2 linked regions of the Cellvibrio sp. PSBB006 genome follow. The protein of the gene in region 1 interacts with the protein of each later gene in a pairwise test. Links are inferred from orthologs where the notes say so. Each region holds a gene or a part of one and is shown on either strand. Other genes may lie near its edges.

The links.
Region 2: the proteins of mrcB (region 1) and CBR65_RS08300 interact in binary tests that used the Escherichia coli proteins (3 or more experiments, as listed by UniProt). The link is inferred for Cellvibrio sp. PSBB006 from one-to-one orthologs.

The regions. Positions count from the first base shown.
Region 1 is NZ_CP021382.1:4,179,177-4,195,016, reverse strand. The notes cover bases 12,526-15,549. They hold mrcB (penicillin-binding protein 1B), read right to left. Parts: upstream 15,197-15,549; coding sequence 12,854-15,196; downstream 12,526-12,853. Other genes in these bases: CBR65_RS17320 (adenosine kinase), read left to right, coding at 15,334-15,549; CBR65_RS17330 (hypothetical protein), read right to left, coding at 12,526-12,714. In the rest of the region: araD (L-arabinonate dehydratase), read left to right, coding at 1-370; CBR65_RS17375 (dihydrodipicolinate synthase family protein), read left to right, coding at 389-1,291; CBR65_RS17370 (MFS transporter), read left to right, coding at 1,397-2,719; CBR65_RS17365 (aldehyde dehydrogenase (NADP(+))), read left to right, coding at 2,723-4,285; CBR65_RS17360 (glutathione S-transferase family protein), read right to left, coding at 4,299-4,943; CBR65_RS17355 (TetR/AcrR family transcriptional regulator), read left to right, coding at 5,070-5,621; CBR65_RS17350 (glycoside hydrolase family 28 protein), read right to left, coding at 5,892-7,268; CBR65_RS17345 (glycoside hydrolase family 105 protein), read right to left, coding at 7,465-8,514; CBR65_RS22535 (hypothetical protein), read left to right, coding at 8,540-8,770; CBR65_RS17340 (TonB-dependent receptor), read right to left, coding at 8,816-11,662; CBR65_RS17335 (hypothetical protein), read left to right, coding at 11,894-12,109; more of CBR65_RS17330, read right to left, coding at 12,217-12,525; more of CBR65_RS17320, read left to right, coding at 15,550-15,840. UniProt on the Escherichia coli protein: Cell wall formation. Synthesis of cross-linked peptidoglycan from the lipid intermediates.
Region 2 is NZ_CP021382.1:2,007,787-2,012,593, reverse strand. Bases 1-2,950 are described here. They hold CBR65_RS08300 (penicillin-binding protein 2), read left to right. Parts: upstream 1-549; coding sequence 550-2,352; downstream 2,353-2,950. Other genes in these bases: CBR65_RS08295 (UDP-N-acetylmuramoyl-L-alanyl-D-glutamate--2,6-diaminopimelate ligase), read left to right, coding at 2,352-2,950; ftsL (cell division protein FtsL), read left to right, coding at 246-557; rsmH (16S rRNA (cytosine(1402)-N(4))-methyltransferase RsmH), read left to right, coding at 1-171. In the rest of the region: more of CBR65_RS08295, read left to right, coding at 2,951-3,923; murF (UDP-N-acetylmuramoyl-tripeptide--D-alanyl-D-alanine ligase), read left to right, coding at 3,920-4,807. UniProt on the Escherichia coli protein: Essential cell division protein that catalyzes cross-linking of the peptidoglycan cell wall at the division septum. Required for localization of FtsN.

The sequences.
Region 1 (15,840 bases):
ACAAAAATTATTAGCGCGCGGTGTGCGCGACATGGTGCGCATCTCTGACGCGCGCATGAGCGGTACCAGTTACGGCGCCTGTGTATTGCACGTCGCACCCGAATCTTATATTGGCGGACCTTTTGCATTTGTACAAAACGGCGACCTGATTGAACTGGATGTTCCGGCAAGAAAATTAAATGTACTAATCAGCGATGCCGAGATGGCCGCGCGCCAAGCGCGCTGGGTTGCGCCGGAGCCGAAGTTCGAACGTGGCTACGGCAAGCTGTATCAACGCCATGTGAGTCAGGCGGATAAAGGTTGTGATTTTGATTTCCTGGAAACCATTCCGGTTAAACACCTGGATGCCGGTGAGCCGGAAATTCACTGAACAGAGTGAGAGAAAATAATGAACAGCATTCAAACGGCGCTCGCCGGTATATCCGGTGTTCACGTCACACCCTTTGGTGACGACGGTGAAATTCATGAGGCGCAATTACGCAAGGTTGTCGATGGGATTGCCAGCGCTGGCATTCACAACATTGTCACCGGTGGCAACACCGGTGAATTTTATGCACAGGACCTGGCAGAAATCTGCCGGGTTTACGAACTCGCCGTGGAAGCCAACGCGGGGCGCGCGTTTATTACCGCCGGTGTCGGGCGCAGTGCGCGGGAAGCCATTAAACTGGCGGCAGCCGCTAAAGATGTCGGTGTCGATGCATTGATGATTCACCAACCGCCCGACCCTTTTTGCTCACCGCGGTTGGTGGTGGACTATATAAAACAAATCGCGGATGCTACTGACCTTCCCATCATCGCTTATGCGCGCAGTCCGGGTTTGATGCCGGAACATTTTGTACGCATGGGCGAGATTGAAAATGTGGTTGCTATTAAATATGCCGTGCCTGATCCTTTGCGTCTGGCGGAATGTATTCGTGCCACTCGCGGACAGGCCTTGCAGTGGATCTGCGGCTTGGCGGAAAGTTGGGCGCTGCCGTTTTATGCCTGCGGCGCACGGGGTTTTACCTCCGGGCTGGTGAATGTTAATCCGGAATTATCGCTCCGTATTTATGCCGCACTGGAGGAAAATGATCTGGCGAAAGCGCGGCTTCTGATTGATGCCATTGCGGACTTTGAACAGATGCGCACCCTCGAAAGTAACGGTGCCAATGTTACCGTTGTTAAAGAAGCCATGAACCAGATAGGTATTGCTGTCGGTGCTGTGCGAGCGCCCGGCGTTATCGCCTTGAATCCAGGCCAGCGTGAGAGACTGGCCGTTTTGTTAGACGATTGGCGAAAATTATCTGTTTGATTTTTATTTTATAGCTTAACGATTGTTCGCGCAGGGATGCACCTTTTCTATCGCACGCCATAACGATAACACCAAGAATAATAGATAAAAAATGGAGACGTCATTATGCTCACCGATGATTCGGGGTTAAAGCTAGCGGCCGCCACGACACCGCCAACCAAAACCCGCTATCTGATGCTGGCGCTGATTTTTTTCGCGACAGTGATCAATTATGTTGATCGCACCAACCTCGCCGTTGTTGCACCAATCTTGTCAAAAGACCTGGACCTATCCCCTGTACAGATGGGTTTATTGTTTTCTGCTTTTGCCTGGACTTATGCATTCGCCAATTTGCCCGGCGGTTATCTCGTCGATCGATTGGGGTCGCGGGTGGCTTACGGCTGGTCGTTATTTTTATGGTCGGCCGCGACCTTTGTGCAAGGTGCCGCCGGCAGTTTTGCAGCGCTCTTTGGTTTGCGTTTAGCGGTGGGCGCGGCAGAAGCACCAGCGTTCCCATCTAACAACCGCGTGGTCACCATGTGGTTTCCCAAAAGCGAACGCGGGTCTGCCACCAGTTTTTATGTCGTAGGCCAGTACATCGGCACTGCTATGTTTACGCCGTTATTGTTCTGGATTGCGTCGCATTATGGTTGGCGGGAAGTGTTTTATGTCACTGGTGGCTTGGGTATTTTATTTGCCAGTGTGTGGTTCAAATTGTATCGCGACCCGAAAGACAGCAAGCGGGTTAATGCAGAAGAGTTGCGCTACATTGAGTCGGGCGGTGCTTTGACTGGCGGCATAGCGCAGGCAAATTTTAAATGGTCGCTGGTATGGCAATTATTTGAGCATCGCCAAATCTGGGCGATTTGTATTGGCAAGTTCGCCATCTCCTCGACGTTATTTTTCTTCCTGACCTGGTTCCCAACTTATCTGGTGGAAGCGCGCGGCATGACCATGTTAAAAGCGGGCTTCTTTGCCGTCTTGCCTTATATTGCCGCCAGTTTGGGTGTGTTGTTGGGTGGCTATTGGTCCGACACTTTATTGAAACGTGGTTACTCCATGTCAGTGGCGCGCAAGCTGCCGATTGTGACCGGTTTTTTGCTCGCTTCTTCAATTTTCCTTGCCAACTTCACCACCTCCAACATGATTGCCATTGCCATTTTATCCTTTGCGTTTTTTGCGCAAGGTATTTCCTCCATGTCCTGGGCGATAATCTCGGAAGTTGCACCGAAAGAATTAATCGGCATGACCGGTGGCGTATGCAATTTTGCGGGCAATTTAGCAGGCATCGCCATGCCCATTGCCATTGGTTATATCCTCGCGCATACCGGCTCATTTAACTGGGCTTTGGGATTGGTGGGCATAGCCGCGATAACCGGCGCACTGTCTTACACGTTTTTATTGGGCCCGGTAAAACGCATTCAGTTGCGTCACGCGGCGGAGGCGTAAACCATGATACTAACGGGAGAAATGTTGCTGGGCGCAAAAACCATTAAAGGTTCCGGTCCTGTTATCTACGCGGTTGATCCAGCCACCGGCACACAATTGCAACCGGCCTACCCTGGCGGTACCAAAACCGAGGTAGATAAAGCCTGCAAACTTGCAGCGGCCGCATTCAATCACTATCGCCACACAGGCTTGCATAATCGCGCGCGTTTTCTCGAAACCATTGCCGAACAAATCTTTGAACTGGGCGATGCCTTGATCGAGCGCGCCATGGCCGAAACCGGTTTGCCCCGCGCCCGACTTGAAGGTGAGCGGATGCGCACCGTGAATCAACTTAAATTATTTGCCAACGTAGTGCGCGAAGGTCATTGGCTGGATGTGCGCATTGATCGCGCCATACCAGAACGCCAACCGCCGCGCTCGGACATTCGCATGCATTATATTCCGCTCGGTCCGGTTGCCGTGTTTGGCGCAAGTAATTTTCCGCTGGCATTTTCTGTTGCCGGTGGTGATACCGCTTCCGCATTGGCCGCTGGTGCGCCGGTGGTCGTGAAAGCACATCCGGCACATCCCGGCACATCGGAACTGGTCGGTCGCGCCATTCGTGTCGCTGTGAATTTATGTGGATTACCGGAGGGTACTTTTTCATTGCTGTATCTCAACGACAATGAAACGGCGCAAGCTCTGGTGCGCCACTCACACATTAAAGCGGTGGGTTTTACCGGCTCCCGTGCCGGTGGACTAGCACTACAGCAAGTCGCCGCGCAACGCGCTGAACCCATTCCCGTGTATGCGGAGATGAGCAGTATCAATCCAGTATTTTTATTGCAGGCCACCCTGGCGGAGCAAGCTGAAACGATTGCAGAAAATTTTGTTAGTTCGCTGACGATGGGTGCTGGGCAATTCTGTACCAATCCCGGATTGGTGATCGGTGTTAGAAGTGAAGCGCTGGATCGTTTTATTCAAACGGCGGGCCGGTGTATTGCACAGTCACCTAATCAGACCATGCTGTCATGTGGTATTTATGAAAACTACAACGCGCACGTGAACACACTCGCGCAACGCCCGCGAGTTAAATTGATCGCTCAGGGTCAACAGGCAACGCATGCGAATCAAGCCCGACCAACATTATTCAGTACCAGCGCCAAAGCCTTTTTAGCTGATGAAGCTATGAGCCAGGAAGTTTTCGGTGCATGCAGTTTGATTGTGCAGTGCAAGGATGAAACAGAAATGCTGCATTTGGCTGCACACCTGGAAGGTCAATTAACCGCAACCATTCATGCGCGCTCCCCACAAGATAACGCGCTGGCCAAAACGTTATTGATAGAACTCGAACGTAAAGCCGGGCGAATTTTATTTAACGGTTTTCCGACTGGTGTCGAAGTGTGTCATGCCATGGTTCATGGCGGACCCTTCCCCGCCACCACGGACAGCCGCACAACATCAGTGGGTTCCGCTGCAATTCAGCGGTTTTTACGGCCCGTGTGTTATCAGGATGTACCGCCCGCGTTATTGCCAGATGCGTTATTGGACAGCAATCCTTTGCATATCCGGCAATCTATCAGCTGATGTGAAAAGCGTCTCAAGCTTTGCGCGCGCCCAGCACGCCTTCGGCATAGGTTTGGGCGCGCTGGAAGGCAAGGTAATCGTTCAGGTTTGCATACTGTTTGTTGATGCAAAATGGCTCAGGCAGTTGATCAATATAATCCAGCATGGGAATCAAATACGCATCACACAAGGTAAATTGCCCCGCGATAAAATATTGTGCACTCCCGACAGAATCGGCAATCCAGCGCATTGCATTTTGTGCAGCGGGTAGATTGTCTTTAACCACATCAATCCGCACATTGCCCTGATCGCCTTTGGGAAAGGCAAATTCGAGCAGCAAATTCTTAACCAGGTGTTGATGTGCATACAACGAAACAATCCCCGCCTGCGCCAGGATTTTTGCTTTCCCTTCTATCGAACCTGGCAGAAAACTGGGCCCCGACTTGCTCTCCAGATAAAATGCAATGGCCATGGTTTCCGGCAGAACCAAGTCTCCATCAATCAATACAGGTAATTTTCTGAAAGGATGCAAACTGGCATGTTCATCGCCAAAAATCGGTATCTCCTTGCCATAAGGCGCGCGAGTCACCTCATAAGCCAAACCTTTAAATTGACACAATAGCCGAACCGAGCGCAAAAAATATGAAAATTCCGGGCCGTACAGTTTCAATGTGGACATGGTGCTCTCCCAGCAAAAAAAGACAGGTGACGAGGCATCCATTTAAGAGGCACAATAAAATATGTTCAAGAACATATTGTAAACCCTTGCCATACTGCCGCCTGTTACCGCTTTGGAGTTCATACCATGCCCTGGAATGCCGAACATAAAACCCAATCCCGCGACCGCATCCTGTCATCCGCCGCACAACTCTTCAGCCACCAGGGTTTCGACGCTGTCTCCATCGACGATGTCATGGCGCACGCCGGATTAACGCGGGGAGCTTTTTATGCACACTTCACATCCAAGTCGGATATGTATCACCAATCCATGGTGGCCGGCGCGCTCCTGTCCCGCGACAGGATTTGCCATGGCAACCCGGCTAAAGCATCAGAACTGGCTGAGCGATACCTGGAGATCGGCCGCCACGCACGCGCCGACCGCTACTGCCCGCTCGCGTTTCTAGTGACGGATATCGGACATCGTGAGCCCAAGGTGAAGGCCACCTATACACACATCCTTACCAGGTATCAGGCGATGTTGGTTGGACTGGGGCTCTCGGAAGAAAACGCGATTAAAGCCAGCGTGATGTTGATCGGTGGATTGGCGCTTTCACGCGCGGTGGTTGATGATGAATTGAAGAATAAAATTTTGGATGTTTGTCTTGAGCAAGTAAAGGATTTAGAGAATGAAACTTAATTATTTGCAAAAGCGCTTAACAGTTCAGAAGCTGCACTTTTTGAGAACACTTGAATTCTGCACAATGTGAGTTTGGCGTTGGGCCCTTTGTTTCGAAACCCTCAAGTCATGGATGACTTGCGGGAGCTACAGGGACGATTCATTCACCACATCCATGTGGTTCACCCTTCGGGCAGCTTCGCTGTGCAAATTTGCTTCCTGCCAATTTGTCATGCGTTTTCGAAACAAAGGGCCCAATGACAAACGGGCTACGAAGCACTCTGAACCATGCTACTTCCAATCCAACCGCCCATTCACACGCTGGCCGTTGATCTGCACATTATCAAACACCAGATTGTCGACATTATCGATCACGAATAATTCATCCGCTTTTTTAATAGTAATGTTTCTCAAGGTCACATCTTGTAGCGGAAACCCTTTAGGAGCATTTGCTTTAAATACCAACCCCGTCTCACCGACGGTAATATCTTCAAACACGATGTCACGATAAATAGACGGAAAATTACCACCCATGGCGCCAGCAGCGTAGGTCAATTCAAACCAGAAAAGCTGCCCGGTTTTTTCAATGTCCATGTTGCGTACCCGCACATGCTCGACCACGCCGCCACGGTCCAGGTTAGCTTTAAAACGTATCGCCGCGGAACCGTTGCGGTAAATGTTATCGGAGAAAAACACATGGCGAATACCACCGGACATTTCACTGCCTAACGCAATACCATCCTCACCCGCCATTTCATTATTGCGCACCACAATATTTTCACTGGGCCGCGCGATCTTGCGCCCATCGTAATCGCGCCCGGATTTCACCACCACGGCATCATCACCGGTTTTGAAGCGGTTGTTTTCGATTAATACATAACGACTCGAATCCACATCAACACCGTCGTTGTTGGGAAACATACTGTCCACTTTAACCCCGCGCATAATCGCGTGGTCGGTGTACACCAGATGATTCACCCAGAACGGCGAATTGGTAACAGTGTAATCCTGCAACAACACCCGCTGCGCGTCGATAAACTGAATCATACTCGGCCGCAGAAAATGGTCCTTATGAAACTGCCGCTTCTCTAACGGCACACCATCAATCCCCATCCGCCGCAACGCGGTCATATCATCGCCCTGCCGCTTATGCCACGCGTGAAAATCGCTGTTTTTATTACCATCGATTACACCTGTTCCGGTAATCGCCACATCCGTTACTTTATGGGCATAAATCAGCGGCGAATAACCATACATCTCCGTTCCCTCCCACCGCGTAAACACCGCCGGCAGGTAATCCTCATGATCCGCACTGAACAACAAAGTCGCCCCTTCCGCCACATGCAAATTAACATGGCTCTTCAAATGAATCGGCCCTTTACTCAACCAGGTCCCCTTCGGAATCACCACGCGCCCACCGCCTTTCGCGCTCGCCTGATTAATCGCCTCAAGAATCGCCGGCCGCGTATCCTTCCTTCCACCACTCGCCGCCCCGAAATCAGTAATCAGATAATCATCACCCCCAATCACTGGTAGCTCAATCGCCTGCACAATCGCCGCCGCCATATTCCAGTCTGCCTGCGTATCGACAGCGCTTGATGTTTCCACAGCTGATACAGCGACAAAAAACAGGAAAATTTTTATTGGACCCAGGAAAGTTGATTTCATATTGGTTTCTCTCGTTTTTTTAATTTATTTCGACGCAGTTTTAAACTTTACTATTCGCAAAATGGCACGGAGGCGTGTACCGCGAGAGAGTCTGAAACCCTCAAGTCAGGGACGACTTGAGGGAGCTACAGGGACGTATCTATGCGTTTTCAGACTCTCTCGCGGTACACGCCGTTCTCACTTAAATTTCATCAAACTACCGCCCCAACTCCAACGCCGCCAATATAAACGGCCCCACCCCATGCGCATCATCCACCCGAATCGCCTCACCCACATAATACGCAAACGTCCCCGGCCGATAAGGATCACCACCCAAACCCGCACTCCCGCAAATCTGCGTCAAATGAACCTGCTTCTGCTTATCCACCACCACTAAGTTTTTCAACAATCCATCAAAAGTTTTATCCGCAACTTTTTTAAACCGCGCCGGCAAATAACCTTTACGCGCGCCCTTGGCAAACGCATACGCGAACATCGCCGACCCGGACGCCTCCAGATAATTACCGTAACGATCCCCCTGATCCGTCACCTGATACCATAACCCGGATTTATGCTGCACCTTCACCAAGGCATCCGCCAGACGATTTAAAATCACAATCAGCTCTTTCCGATCTTTATGCTCCTCCGGAAAATAATCCAGCACATCCACCAACGCCATCGCATACCAACCCATAGCGCGCGACCAGAAATGCGGAGACAAACCGGTTTTATCATCGGCCCACAATTGCAAGGTACTTTCATCCCAGGCGTGATACAGCAAACCGGATTGCGCATCGCGAGTTTTGCTTTCAATCAGGATAAATTGATGCGCGATATCATCAAAGGCTTTATCGCCCTCATTAAATTGCTGCGCATATTGCGCGTAATAAGGCGCGCCCATATAGAGTCCATCAAGCCACATCTGCCAGGGATAAATTAATTTATGCCACAAGCCACCACTGCGCGTACGCGGTTGCCATTCGAGTTGCTGACGCAGGTTTTGCATAGCCGTCAGGTAACGCGGATCTTTATATTGGTCGTGCAATAAAAATAATAATTTTCCGCTGTTGATGGAATCAATATTGAAATCAGCGATGTTGTAACCTTTGATCTTGCCCTGCTCATCAATCAATTGATCAACATAAGCCTTGGCATAATCAAGATACTGTTGCTCGCCCGTTTTTTCATATAAACGTTGAAAACCCAGCAAGACCAAACCATAGGTATAAGCCCACTGGGGTTTTTCCATCAGTTTATAGTCACGCATGGCCCAGGCTTCGGGGCTGCGTTGTATGACAGATAAAGCTGTGCGCTCTGCCCAGCTTTTATTGACAGGGATCGGTTTATCATCAGCCAGGCTGTTGCCGGTTAATACCAAAAGAATGCTGAAACAAAAAGCAGAAAAGAATGGCTTGCCACACATAGGAAAATTCTCTTGTGAAAAGCGAAAAGGAAAAAAGAAGATTACCGCCAGTGCATTCATTGCAGATAAAAAAGGCGCCACCGGAAAACAACTCCGGTGACGCAAGATGTGGGAAAAACAACTAGCGGTAGAACAGGTCAAGCGATTAGAAAGTTGCCCTCACACCGAGATAAACTTCGCGCCCGGTAGAGTTATACTCACGCACGAAATTGAAGTCACCGGTAGGACCACTGGTATAGTTGCGCTCTTCCTCTTCATTGAGGTTGATCACTTCCAGACGCACGGTGATGTTATCCGTCACGTTGTAAAACGCGGACGCATCCAGGCGAGTCGGGCCGGTGTTGAACTCACGGGCATTGCCATTGGAACCGGAGGTCGCGGTGACATAATCATCGCGATTATTCCAGGATAAACGCGCACCCCATTGCGGGGTTTCATAATAGGCCGTGAAGTTGTAGCTGTCTTCCGAAAGGCCCGGCAGGCTGCTTTTCACTTCACCAAACAATGCTTCGGATTCCACGTGCGTGTAGTTGGCGGTTACACCGAAATTACTCCAGAAGCCGGGCAGGAACGTAAAGGGTTGTTGATAGGCCAGCTCAAAACCTTCCAGGTCAGCGTCCTGCGCGTTTTCCGGGCGACTAACGTTCCAGGTACCGTCGGGTTGAGTTACGCCGGGATCATAAAGCGGATCGTTGGGGTCATATTCCGGACGTAAGGAAACTGCAGCAGCAATGCCCGGATTAAGCGTACCGTTAACCGTTTCGTCCGCAATAAACCCTTCGATTTTCTTATGGAATACGGTAAAGGCCAGCAAAGACTCATCAGTGAAATACCACTCAATGCCCGCATCAAATGAATCCGCCGTAATCGCTTCCAGATCCGGGTTACCGGTAGAAATGTTGCCATTAACTGGCGTGATCGCGGTGATGGATGGAACAAGATCACCCAAGCTTGGACGAGTAATATTTTTAGCCGCACTGAAACGCAACACCAAATCGTCACGCAGCTCCCAAGACAAGTTCAACGAGGGCAAGGTATCCGTATAATTACTTTCAGCCATCACAGGTTCTGGTGTGCCGGTGATAGCGGTGTAAGCGGACGCACTAGTATCTGTCTCTACCACTCGTACACCGGCATTCACATACAACGGGCGACCAGCCAGTTCGAGATCAAAATCCAATTGGCCGTATACACCAAGCGTCTCTTCTTCAACATTCCAACTCAGTGAGTTGGTTAATGCTGGCTCGAACTCACCGGCGTTATGCACCTGAATCGCAACATCAAAATCCTGCACCATCCAGTTCTGCGGGAAACCAGCCGGCGGATTCAATGCCGATGCAAAGTCTCCACCGACCTGCGACTGGAATGTCACCGCCATACCGGGGAAATTATCTACTGGCGTATCGGTGGTCGGCGTGGTTAAACCAACAGGCGTGTAATTTAATGAATCCACTTCACGGCTATTAGATATCAAACCCAACTTGGTATTAAACAAGTCACCATCGATCTCCAGGTCCAGACGATAGGTTTCATTAGTCCGCTCTACCACATCCTTACGAATGGTTAAGCCGCCGCCAGTGGTGTAGTTGGCGGTATCGAGCATATCGAAACCGTAGGACATTTCGGCAATATTGGGGTTGGTGGAATCAAAGGTGAAGGTACTGCCACCCACCGGCCCATCAATATTGAAACGGTATTGTTCTTCATCGTGCTCGGAGGTGGCGCGCCCAGCCAAGGCTTTCAAACGCACATTCTCGGTGAATTCATAGCTACCAGTTAATACTGTTTGCAGGAATTCGGATTCCGAATACTGCGCCCGACTTTCAGAGCGAGGGCGCACACCGGAGAAAGTGCCCGCGACGATATAGCGACCGGTGGGGTCCAGGGTGATTTCTTCGGGCGTGATACCAGGCCATGAATTGCGGAATTGCGCCGCGTAGTTGTAAGAAATCCGATCATTTTCCAGGCTCGAACTCACCACATCCAGTCCCAATTCCAGCTTATCGGTGGGGCGGAATTGGAACGCGGCGGTCATACCCGTGCGGTCGACCGTGTTGCTGAAAAAGTCCATGCGCGGCAGGCGCGGCATCCACATGTAACGCAGGCCGTCCGGATCTTCGGGATCATAGTTGCTTGAAGCAGGATCGGTAGGATCTTCTCCATCCGGGTCAGCAATATTGGCGAAGGGATTCGGCGTGCCATTCACCACCGTATCACTGACATCCGCCCAGGCGCGCCCTTCGGTTGCCGCCGCACTGTAACGCACCGTACCGTAACCTTCCTGCTGCACCGTGCGCTCGGATTTGGCGATAGAGAACTGCACACCTAAACGATCATCAAGAAAGGTGTTGCTGATTAATGCAGTAAAACGCGGGTCCAACTCATCCGCCACGTTATCCACCGTTGCCTGTGCACCGACGATGGCATGAAAGCCGGGGTTATCCAGCGGCTTGGCCGTGTGCAATTCAATGGTGCCGCCCAGACCACCTTCTTCAACCGAGGCGATGGGAGTTTTGTGAATATCAATTCGATTAAATAATTCAGATGCGAAGATATTGAAGTCCACCGCGCGGCCACGGTTAACACCGCCGGACGAATCCAGGCCGCCGCCGCTGGCGGGTACTTCCATACCATTCAAGGTAGTACGGCTGAAATCCGGACCCAAGCCACGCACACTCACCTGCCGCCCTTCGCCGCCTTCGCGGGTGATGGTGACACTGGGTACGCGTTGCAGGGATTCGGCCAGGTTAAGGTCAGGCATCTTGCCGATGTCTTCGGCCATGATGGTTTCTTTGGCATTGGGCGCATTGCGTTTCTGTTCAAGCGCGCTCGCCAGGCTGCCCCGATAACTGCCGCTGACCAGCACTTCTTCGATCATGCCGTCAGATTCGGCCTGCGCCATTGCCAGACCGGGCATCACGCCCAGCCCCAACAATAAGCTGGTGGCTGAAATACAAAGCGATAGGGGGTTTTTGTGCATAGGTTTGTTCATAGGGTTGCTCTCTCTATCATTATTATTTGCTGTTCCTCAGGACGAATCCCGGGACGGTTGATGGGTCGATGGGCGGTTGAGCAAAACACACCGTCCGCAGCCCGACGATAATCGCTGTATTAACCTGCCTGATTTATGGTTGTGTGGCCGGTCGTTTTCGGGAGATGCCAAGGCGAAAAGCCTTCTTCCCACGGTTTATCGTGGCCAGATGATTACGCAATCAGGCAGTTTGTGCAAGAAAAAATCGCCGTTAAGTGGGCAAAAATCCACAAAATTACAAAAACTGACAAAACGGCGCCAAAAGCCATAAATGTGGCAGAAAACGCGAAAAGAGGAGACTTGGAAGCGAAGTGGAACCCTGCCGCTGATAACGGCGGGGATCTGGTAAAACGGACACAAAGATTAGCTGAAAGAAGAGCGGAAGTAGGTTGGATTAGCGCAGCGTAATCCAACACAATCTTGCAGAAAAACCATAGATTGAAGAGCCAAGCCCTAATTCAAAACAGTGTTCGCCGAGCCTCAAAGCCAGAAGCGGAGCAACAGCCTCCAAAATATTAAAACCCTGAAGACACCGCATCCCTTACCCGCAACAATGCCTCGGCGACCGCTGAACCTGCCTGGCTATAGCGCAGCCCCTGTTGCACAAACTGCTCGGCACGCTGAGGCATCGCCAACTGCACATAACTCTGCGCAATGATCAGGTAAAGCTCCGGCGAACGACGGTCAATCCGCAAGCCGCGCTCGGCGGTGGCGATAGCGGTTTGATAATCACGGGTGTTGTATTGCGCACGCGCCTGATTGGTGAGACTGGTGACGGCAGGGTTGGTCGATGGGACCGGCTCGGGCGCCTGCACATCGGCTTCTTCACTGTCGATAGAGGGTGCCGGTTCACCGGCCGGGTAGGTTTGTGCTGGCTCGGGTTCGCCGGATGTATCGCTATCGGTGACCGGTGGCAAATCGTAGGTTGTGCTGGCACAGCCGATCATCAGGCTCAGCAGGCCGGCAATGAACACAAGTGAAAGCGACTTGTTTATGGAGAGCGGTTTGTTCATGGAGGGCTCCTTGCAGATTCGGGTCATTATCAGTCAGGCAGTTTAGTTTCCCGAAGCCCGTGTTTGGCGCGGGGGTCGGGTGCTTGTCGGATTACGCTGCGCTAATCCGACCTACGGGGTTCCTATTAATTCCGGGGCGTTAATTCCACAGGCGCTGCCACCAGTTGCGGCCACCTTCTTTCAGGCGGCAATCGCTTTGTTGTTCGGGACGCTGGCTATCGCGCAGGGGCAGCCAGACGGCGCCTTCGCAATGTTCGGCACTGAGCATACCGGTTGCCGCATCAATCCAGTCAAAGCTGACACCTTCCGGTGGTTGCAGGTTCACGCCCTGCGTCGGTAATTGCCGCATCAAATCCGCCCAGACCTGCAACGCCCCACCCGAACCGGTGAGTGGTGTTGCACTGTTATCGTCGCGGCCCAGCCAGACCACGGCAAGATGCTCACCGCTGAAACCCGCAAACCAGCTATCGCGCTGATCGTTGGTGGTGCCGGTCTTACCCGCCAAAGGCAGAGTCTCCGGGAATTGATTGTAGACACTGCGCCCGGTGCCTTCGCGCAACACCATCTGCAAGGCGTATTGCAACTGGAAGGTACTTTCGAGCGAGAAACGTTGTTCCAGCTCAAGCGGGTAGCGCCGCAACGGCTGGCCATCGGCCGTCAGCACTTCGCGGATCGAACGCAAAGGCGTGTAGACACCTTCTGCAGCCAGCGTGTGGTAGATGCCTGCGACTTCAAACGAAGACATATCCACAGAGCCGAGCAACATGGATGGAACGCCGGGGATACGCCCCTCAAAACCCGCCGCTTTCACGGTGTCGTACACGTTCTCCAAACCTAACTGCATGCCCAGGCGCGCCGTGGCCTGGTTATAGGAGTGGGTCAAGGCCATGTACATGGGCACCTCGCCGTGACTGACCGAATCGACATTGTTGGGCTCCCACAATTTGCCGTCGCCGCCTTTAATGGTGACCGGTTCATCACTGATAAGGGTGCCGAGATGGTAGGTATCCGGTTGCTCAAGGGCAGTGAGGTAGACGAATGGCTTCATCAACGAGCCGATAGGACGACGCGCATCCAGGGCGCGATTAAAGCCTTCGAAACGCGGATTTTTATCGCCGATCAGTGCCAACACTTCACCGCCGCCCACCGAGGTCACCACCATGCTGCCTTGCAGGTCTTTCACATTGTGTCGTTGCTCCAGCTGACGCAGGCGTTGATTCAGCGCTGCCTCGGCCTGGCGCTGCACCATCGGCGACAAGCTGGTGAAGATGCGCAAACCTTCGCTGCGCAGATCCTCTTCCTGATAGTCCTCCTGCAACTGGCGCTTCACCAAGGCCACAAAGGCCGGGTAAGTCACCATGCTGGTATCGCCTTGCTCCACCACACCCAGCGATGCTGCTTGTGCGCGCTTTAATTCCTTGTCATCAATCAGCCCCTGCTGATGCATGACGGTCAATACCAGATTGCGCCGCTTTTTAGCGCGCTCGGGATTGCGCCAGGGGTTGTAATAGGAAGCGCCTTTCACCAGACCGACAAGCAATGCCAGCTGTTCGGTATCCAGTTCGGTCAATGGCTGGCGGAAATAATGCTGCGACGCCAGTGCAAAACCGTGGATCGCACGCGGACCACTTTGCCCAAGGAAGACTTCGTTGATATAGGTTTCGAGGATTTCAGACTTGGTGTAGTGGATCTCCAGCAACACCGCCATGATGGCTTCCTGCACCTTGCGCCGCAGATGGCGCTCGCGGGTCAGGTAAAAATTCTTCACCAATTGCTGGGTCAGGGTGCTGCCACCCTGCACCACTTCGCCTTCGCGCACATTCACCATAGCCGCCCGCAGGATGGCCAGGGGTGATACGCCGTAGTGATCGAGAAAGTGCTGATCTTCCACCGCCAGCAAGGTTTCACCCAGTAACGGCGGTAAATCGGACAAGCGCACCAGCAGTCGGTCTTCGGCTTCGGCGGGATAAATGCCGCCAATTTCTTCTGGCTCCAGCCGCATCAGCGGCATATCGGCGCCGGCCAGATCGCGCAAATGCAGTACATGTCCATCCGCAATCGTGATACCGAAACGCCGCGCCTCTTCACGCTTATCCCAAAAATCAAAACCGCGACTGTGCACCTGGTAGCTGGCCTGCACGCTACTGACCGGGCGCTTCACGTATTGGCCCGGCGCATTCAGGCTGCCAACTGCGCGATAACCCAATGCCTGCAATTCCTGCTCAAACAACGGCGGCGTCAGCGCCAGCCCTTCATACAACTCCAGCGGACGGGAATACACCCGCGCCGGCAGCGCCCACTTTTTACCGTCGAATTTCGCGCGCACCACCACATCAAGGTACAAAGTCCAGATAGCAAGCAATACCAGGATGGCAATAACACTGTAAAACAACCAGAGGCGAAACAGCGCCCAACCATGACGCGGGGGTTTACTGGGTGGTGGAGACTTTTTAGTGCGGGAAATGGAACGGCGTTTGGTCATCAGAAATTCTTAAAGTACGGGTTAAAAAACAGGGCGCTAGTTTACGCCGATTGAGATCTACAATCATCGGTTTTGCATCTGTAACATGCGTTTTGCATAATGCGCAGCCATCCAACGATAAACTGCACGAGGCACGCATGACTCATTACCATATCTACGGCATAGGCGCCGCGCTGGTCGATACCGAAATAACCGTCAGCGATAGCGACCTGACCGCCATGGCGGTCGCCAAGGGTGTGATGACACTGGTGGATGAGCCGCGCCAATCACAACTGATCAGCTATTTATCCGAGCACCAGATCGCCCACAAAGTCAGCGGCGGCTCCGGCGCCAACACCATCATCGCCGCCAACTACTTTGGCTGCGACAACTTTTACTCCTGTAAAGTTGCCGACGACGACAACGGCCGATTTTATTTGCAGGATATTAAAGACGCTGGCGTGGCGTACCCGAACCATCTGCCTGCCGCCGAAGGGATCACCGGCAAATGCCTGGTGATGATAACCCCCGACGCTGAACGCAGTATGAATACCTTCCTCGGCATCAGTGAAACCGTGTCGGTTAACGAATTGCAACGCGATGCGATTGCCACCGCCGAGTATGTTTATATTGAAGGTTATCTGGTGTCTTCCACCACTGGGCGT
Region 2 (4,807 bases), 2.2 Mb from region 1 along the record:
CGTCGTCAGGAGCAGGGCGATCAGTTGCCGCTTGGTGTACCGGTGCGCGATGAACAATTGAATAAACGCTTGCGCAGTTGTGGCAAAGCCATCCGCGCGAGCGACCTGGAAGTCAATGCGAATCTCCGTTCGCGAAGCGCCATCATGCGCGTTGCGGAAAAATTGCAGTAGCCGATTCGGCTCGGCGAAGCAGTAAAAAATACAAACATCAAAAGATATTTTTAATAAACCACCACAAGGCTGACATGAAACAAACCGCTCGCCATTCTGCCAAGCCCATCGCACCCGGTGCGCTGCTGGCGGCTGCGCTCTTGTGGTTGGCGGTTATCGCGTCGGCACTGGCGGTTGTCGCTTCGACACATCAAGTGCGCAAACAAACCAATACCCTCGAAACCCTGCGTCGCGAAGCTGCTCAATTGCAGGTGGAGTGGGGTCAATATTTGTTGGAGCAGAGCACCTGGGCTTCCTACAGTCGTGTGGAGGCTATCGCCACTCAACAGTTGGGTATGTTCCCCGCTACTGCAGAACGCATCGTGATGGTGAATAACCATGAATAGTTCTGTGAATTCCACTATCGCCGATTCGCGCACACTAAAAGTGGCGCGTTGGCGATTCTACAGCGTTGCGTTGGTCATGACGGCCGCTACGCTGGCGTTGATCTGGCACGTAGCCAGTTTGCAAGTGTTGCCTGACACCGACAAAGGTTTTGAATTTTTGCAAAACCAGGGGCAGTCTCGCACCTTGCGCACCGAACCTATTACGGCTTATCGCGGCGTTATCACCGATCGCAACGGTGAACCTCTGGCGGTCAGTACGCCGGTGGCTTCCTTGTGGGCAAATCCAAAAGTTTTGTTGCAGGCGCCGCAGCACTGGGCGGAATTATCCCAAGCGCTGGGTTGGAATAAAGCGGAACTGGAATCGCGGCTTGCACGCTACAGCAGCCGCGAATTTATGTATCTGCAGCGCCATCTGCCACCGCAGGCAGCCGAAACGATTTTGGCTTTGGATATTCCCGGCGTGTACAGCCAAACCGAATACCGTCGTTATTATCCGGCCGGTGATGTGACGGCGCATCTGGTGGGTATGACGGATATTGATGATCGCGGCCAGGAAGGAATGGAGCTGGCTTACGATGCCTGGCTGTCCGGTGAAAACGGCGCAAAAGAAGTCTTAAAGGATTTGCACGGGCGCACGGTTAAAGAATTGCAACTGATCAAGTCCGCCAGGTCCGGGCAAAGTCTTACCTTGAGTATCGATTTGCGCTTGCAGTATCTCGCGCATCGCGAATTAAAAAATGCGGTCGAGGAAAGCGGCGCGCGCGCGGGTTCGCTGGTTATCCTGGACGTTGTTACCGGTGAAGTATTGGCGATGGCTAACCAACCTTCCTACAACCCTAACGATCGTAGTCATGCCAAAGGCGCTGCTTTGCGCAACCGTGCAATTACCGACGTGTATGAGCCGGGGTCGACCATGAAACCCCTGGCGGTCATGGCTGCGCTGGAGTCGGGAAAATTTAAACCCAATGATGTTATCAACACCAGTCCCGGTTATATCCAGGTGGGCAGTAAAACCCTGAAAGATTTACACGATTACGGGACATTGGATCTGTCGATGGTCATCGCAAAATCCAGCCAGGTTGGTATGACCAAACTTGCGTTGGAACTGGAGCCGCACATCATCCGTGATATGTACGCGCGCCTGGGTATCGGCCAGACCACCGGTACCGGTTTTCCCGGCGAAGGTTCTGGCCTATTGCCTGCCCATGCACGCTGGCGACCAATTCAGCGCGCAACGCTGGCTTACGGTTACGGCATGAACGTCACGGTATTGCAACTGGCGCAAGCATATAGCGTGATCGCCAGTGGCGGCCTCAAACGTCCGGTGTCGTTGTTGCGTGTTGATAGCGAAGCTGCAGGAGAGCGTGTCGTGGCTGAACATTACACGCAAGACATCGTCACTATGTTGAAGCGCGCCGCCACCGAAGGTACCGCAACCCGCGCACGCGCAATTTCCTATACCGTCGCCGGCAAAACCGGAACTGTGCATAAAGTCGGTGCTCACGGTTACGAAGAGAAGCGTTATATGTCCTCATTTGCCGGCATGGCACCGGCCGACAATCCGCGCATTGTGGCGGTTGTCGTAATTGATGAGCCAGATGCATCGAAATATTTCGGTGGCCTTGTCGCGGCGCCGGTGTTTTCCAAAGTGGCGGAAGGTGCTCTGCGTATGATGCAGATCCCGCCGCAGCCCCTGGTGCCACCCAAATTGGCGTCACCAAAAATAATGTCGCCCAATATGGCCGTGCAACCCAAAAAAGAAGAACGCAAACCTCATGGGAGGCCCGTAACGTGATGGCGGTGGAATCCCAATCTTTTGCTGTAACCCTCGCACAGCTTTTGCCGCAAACAGAATTGGCAAAAGCTGCGCCCGTTGTGGTGTCCGGTTTAACCCTGGATACACGGCAGTTAAATCAGGGCGATGTATTTATTGCACTCGGCGGCAGCCAGTTCGATGGCCGTCACTTTATCGCCACCGCGATTGAGCGCGGTGCGGTCGCGGTGTTAGTGGAAGCCGATAAAGATTGGCAAGGTATTGATTGGTTGGGATCGGTGCCGGTCATTGCGGTGGAAAATCTCGCGCAACAGGTGAGTGCTATTGCCGGACGTTTTTATGGTGATCCCAGCGCGCACTTTCGGCTGGTGGGCATTACCGGTACTAACGGTAAGACCACCTGTAGCTTACTGTTGGGTCAACTGAGTGCTTTATTGCATGAGTGCGCAGGCGTTGTGGGAACGGTCGGTTATGGCGTGCTGGATGCAGCGGCCCTTGCGCCTTTTTCCCAACAATTGAACGCACTGACCTCCACCGGATTAACGACGCCGGATGCGGTTCGCTTGCAACATATTTTTGCGCAATTGCGCGATCGTGCCGTTGCTGAGGTGGCTATAGAGGTGTCATCCCACAGCTTGCAACAAGGACGCGTCGCCGGATTGCATTTTGAAACCGCCATCTTTACCAATTTGACGCAAGATCATCTGGATTATCACGGCGACCTTGCGAGCTACGGCAAAGCAAAACAGTTGTTGTTGCAAATGCCTGGCTTGCGTTACGCCATCATCAATGCCGACGATGAGTGGGCTAAAAGTTTATTGGAAAAAATACCCGCCGATGTGCAGCCTTTCCGTTATTCATTGCGCGATGTCGACGCGGATGTGTTTGCAAAAGATATTGCGCTCACCGGTTCCGGAGCCAAAGTAACACTGGTTACCCCCTGGGGCGTAGGTGAGTTCCACAGCCATCTGATGGGTGCTTTTAATCTCAGCAACTTGTTGGCTGTGATTACGGCTGCTTGTGTCGGCGGTGCGTCCCTGGCTGATGTGCTCCTGGCCATTCCGCAACTGCAACCGGCACCGGGCCGCATGCAGGCGGTGGTGCTTGAACAATCCCAGCAAGACATCAATGTCATTGTTGATTACGCGCACACACCGGATGCTTTGGAAAATACATTGAAAGCCATTCGTGAGCATAACCCCGGCCGAGTATGGACGGTATTTGGTTGCGGCGGTGATCGCGATAGAACCAAGCGACCGCTAATGGGCCGCATTGCAGAACGCTTTAGTGATTATGTCATTGTGACCAACGACAACCCGCGCACCGAAGACCCGGCGATCATCGCGGCAGAGATTTTACGTGGTATGCATAACACCCACGGTTGTCTGGTGATTGCCGAGCGAGCCCAGGCCATTGACCTTGCTGTCCAGCAAGCCAAGGCGGGAGATGTGGTATTGATTGCGGGTAAAGGTCACGAAGATTATCAAATCTTCGCCACACAAACCTTGCCATTCAGCGATGTAAAACAGGCGCGTCTTGCATTGCAGCGACGTATAGCACGGCGTGAAGCAGACGAGGAGCTGAAGTCATGATGATGCCACTGACATTGGCGCAAATGGCCGACCAGATGCGTACCTCTCTCGGCGCCACGTTACATAACGGTGACGTGAGTTTTTCCCGTGTAACCACCGATACGCGTCAGTTACAAGCTGGCGATTTATTTGTCGCCCTGCGCGGAGAGCGTTTCGATGCCCATGATTTCCTGGCTGAAGCTGCGGCAAAAGGTGTGTGTGGTGTGGTGGTAGAAAGTTTTGATGCAAATGTTGCATTGCCACAGCTGGTTGTCACTAACACGATGCTGGCGCTGGGACAAATTGCCGCCTGCAATCGCGCAGCTTTTAGCGGGCCGTTAATTGCGATTACCGGAAGCAGTGGTAAAACCACGGTGAAAACCATGTTGACCTGCATCTTGCGCGAACGCGGAGCAGTGTTGGCAACGCAAGGAAATTTGAATAATCACATTGGTGTTCCGCTGACGTTATTACAGCTGGAGCCAAAACACGAATATGCCGTTATTGAAATGGGTGCTAGCGGTCTCGGTGAAATTGCTTATTTATGTTCGTTGGCGACGCCATCCATTGCCATGATCAACAATGTGATGCCGGCCCACATCGCCGGCTTTGGTTCTATCAATAACGTAGCCATCGCCAAGGCCGAAATTTATCAGGGCCTGATTGCCAATGGTGCAGCGATCGTCAATCTGGATGACCGTTACGCAGCACAGTGGTTGGCGCAGCTGACGGATAAGCAGGTGATCAAGGTGTCCTTGCAAAATGAATCGGCTGATTGTTTCGCGCGCGATATTAAAGTCACCGCCGATGGTGTGACTTTTGTGTTAGTGATTCGTCAGGAATCCATGTCTGTGCAACTGAACGCCCTGGGTGAGCACAGTGTGCGCAATGCATTAATGGCCGCC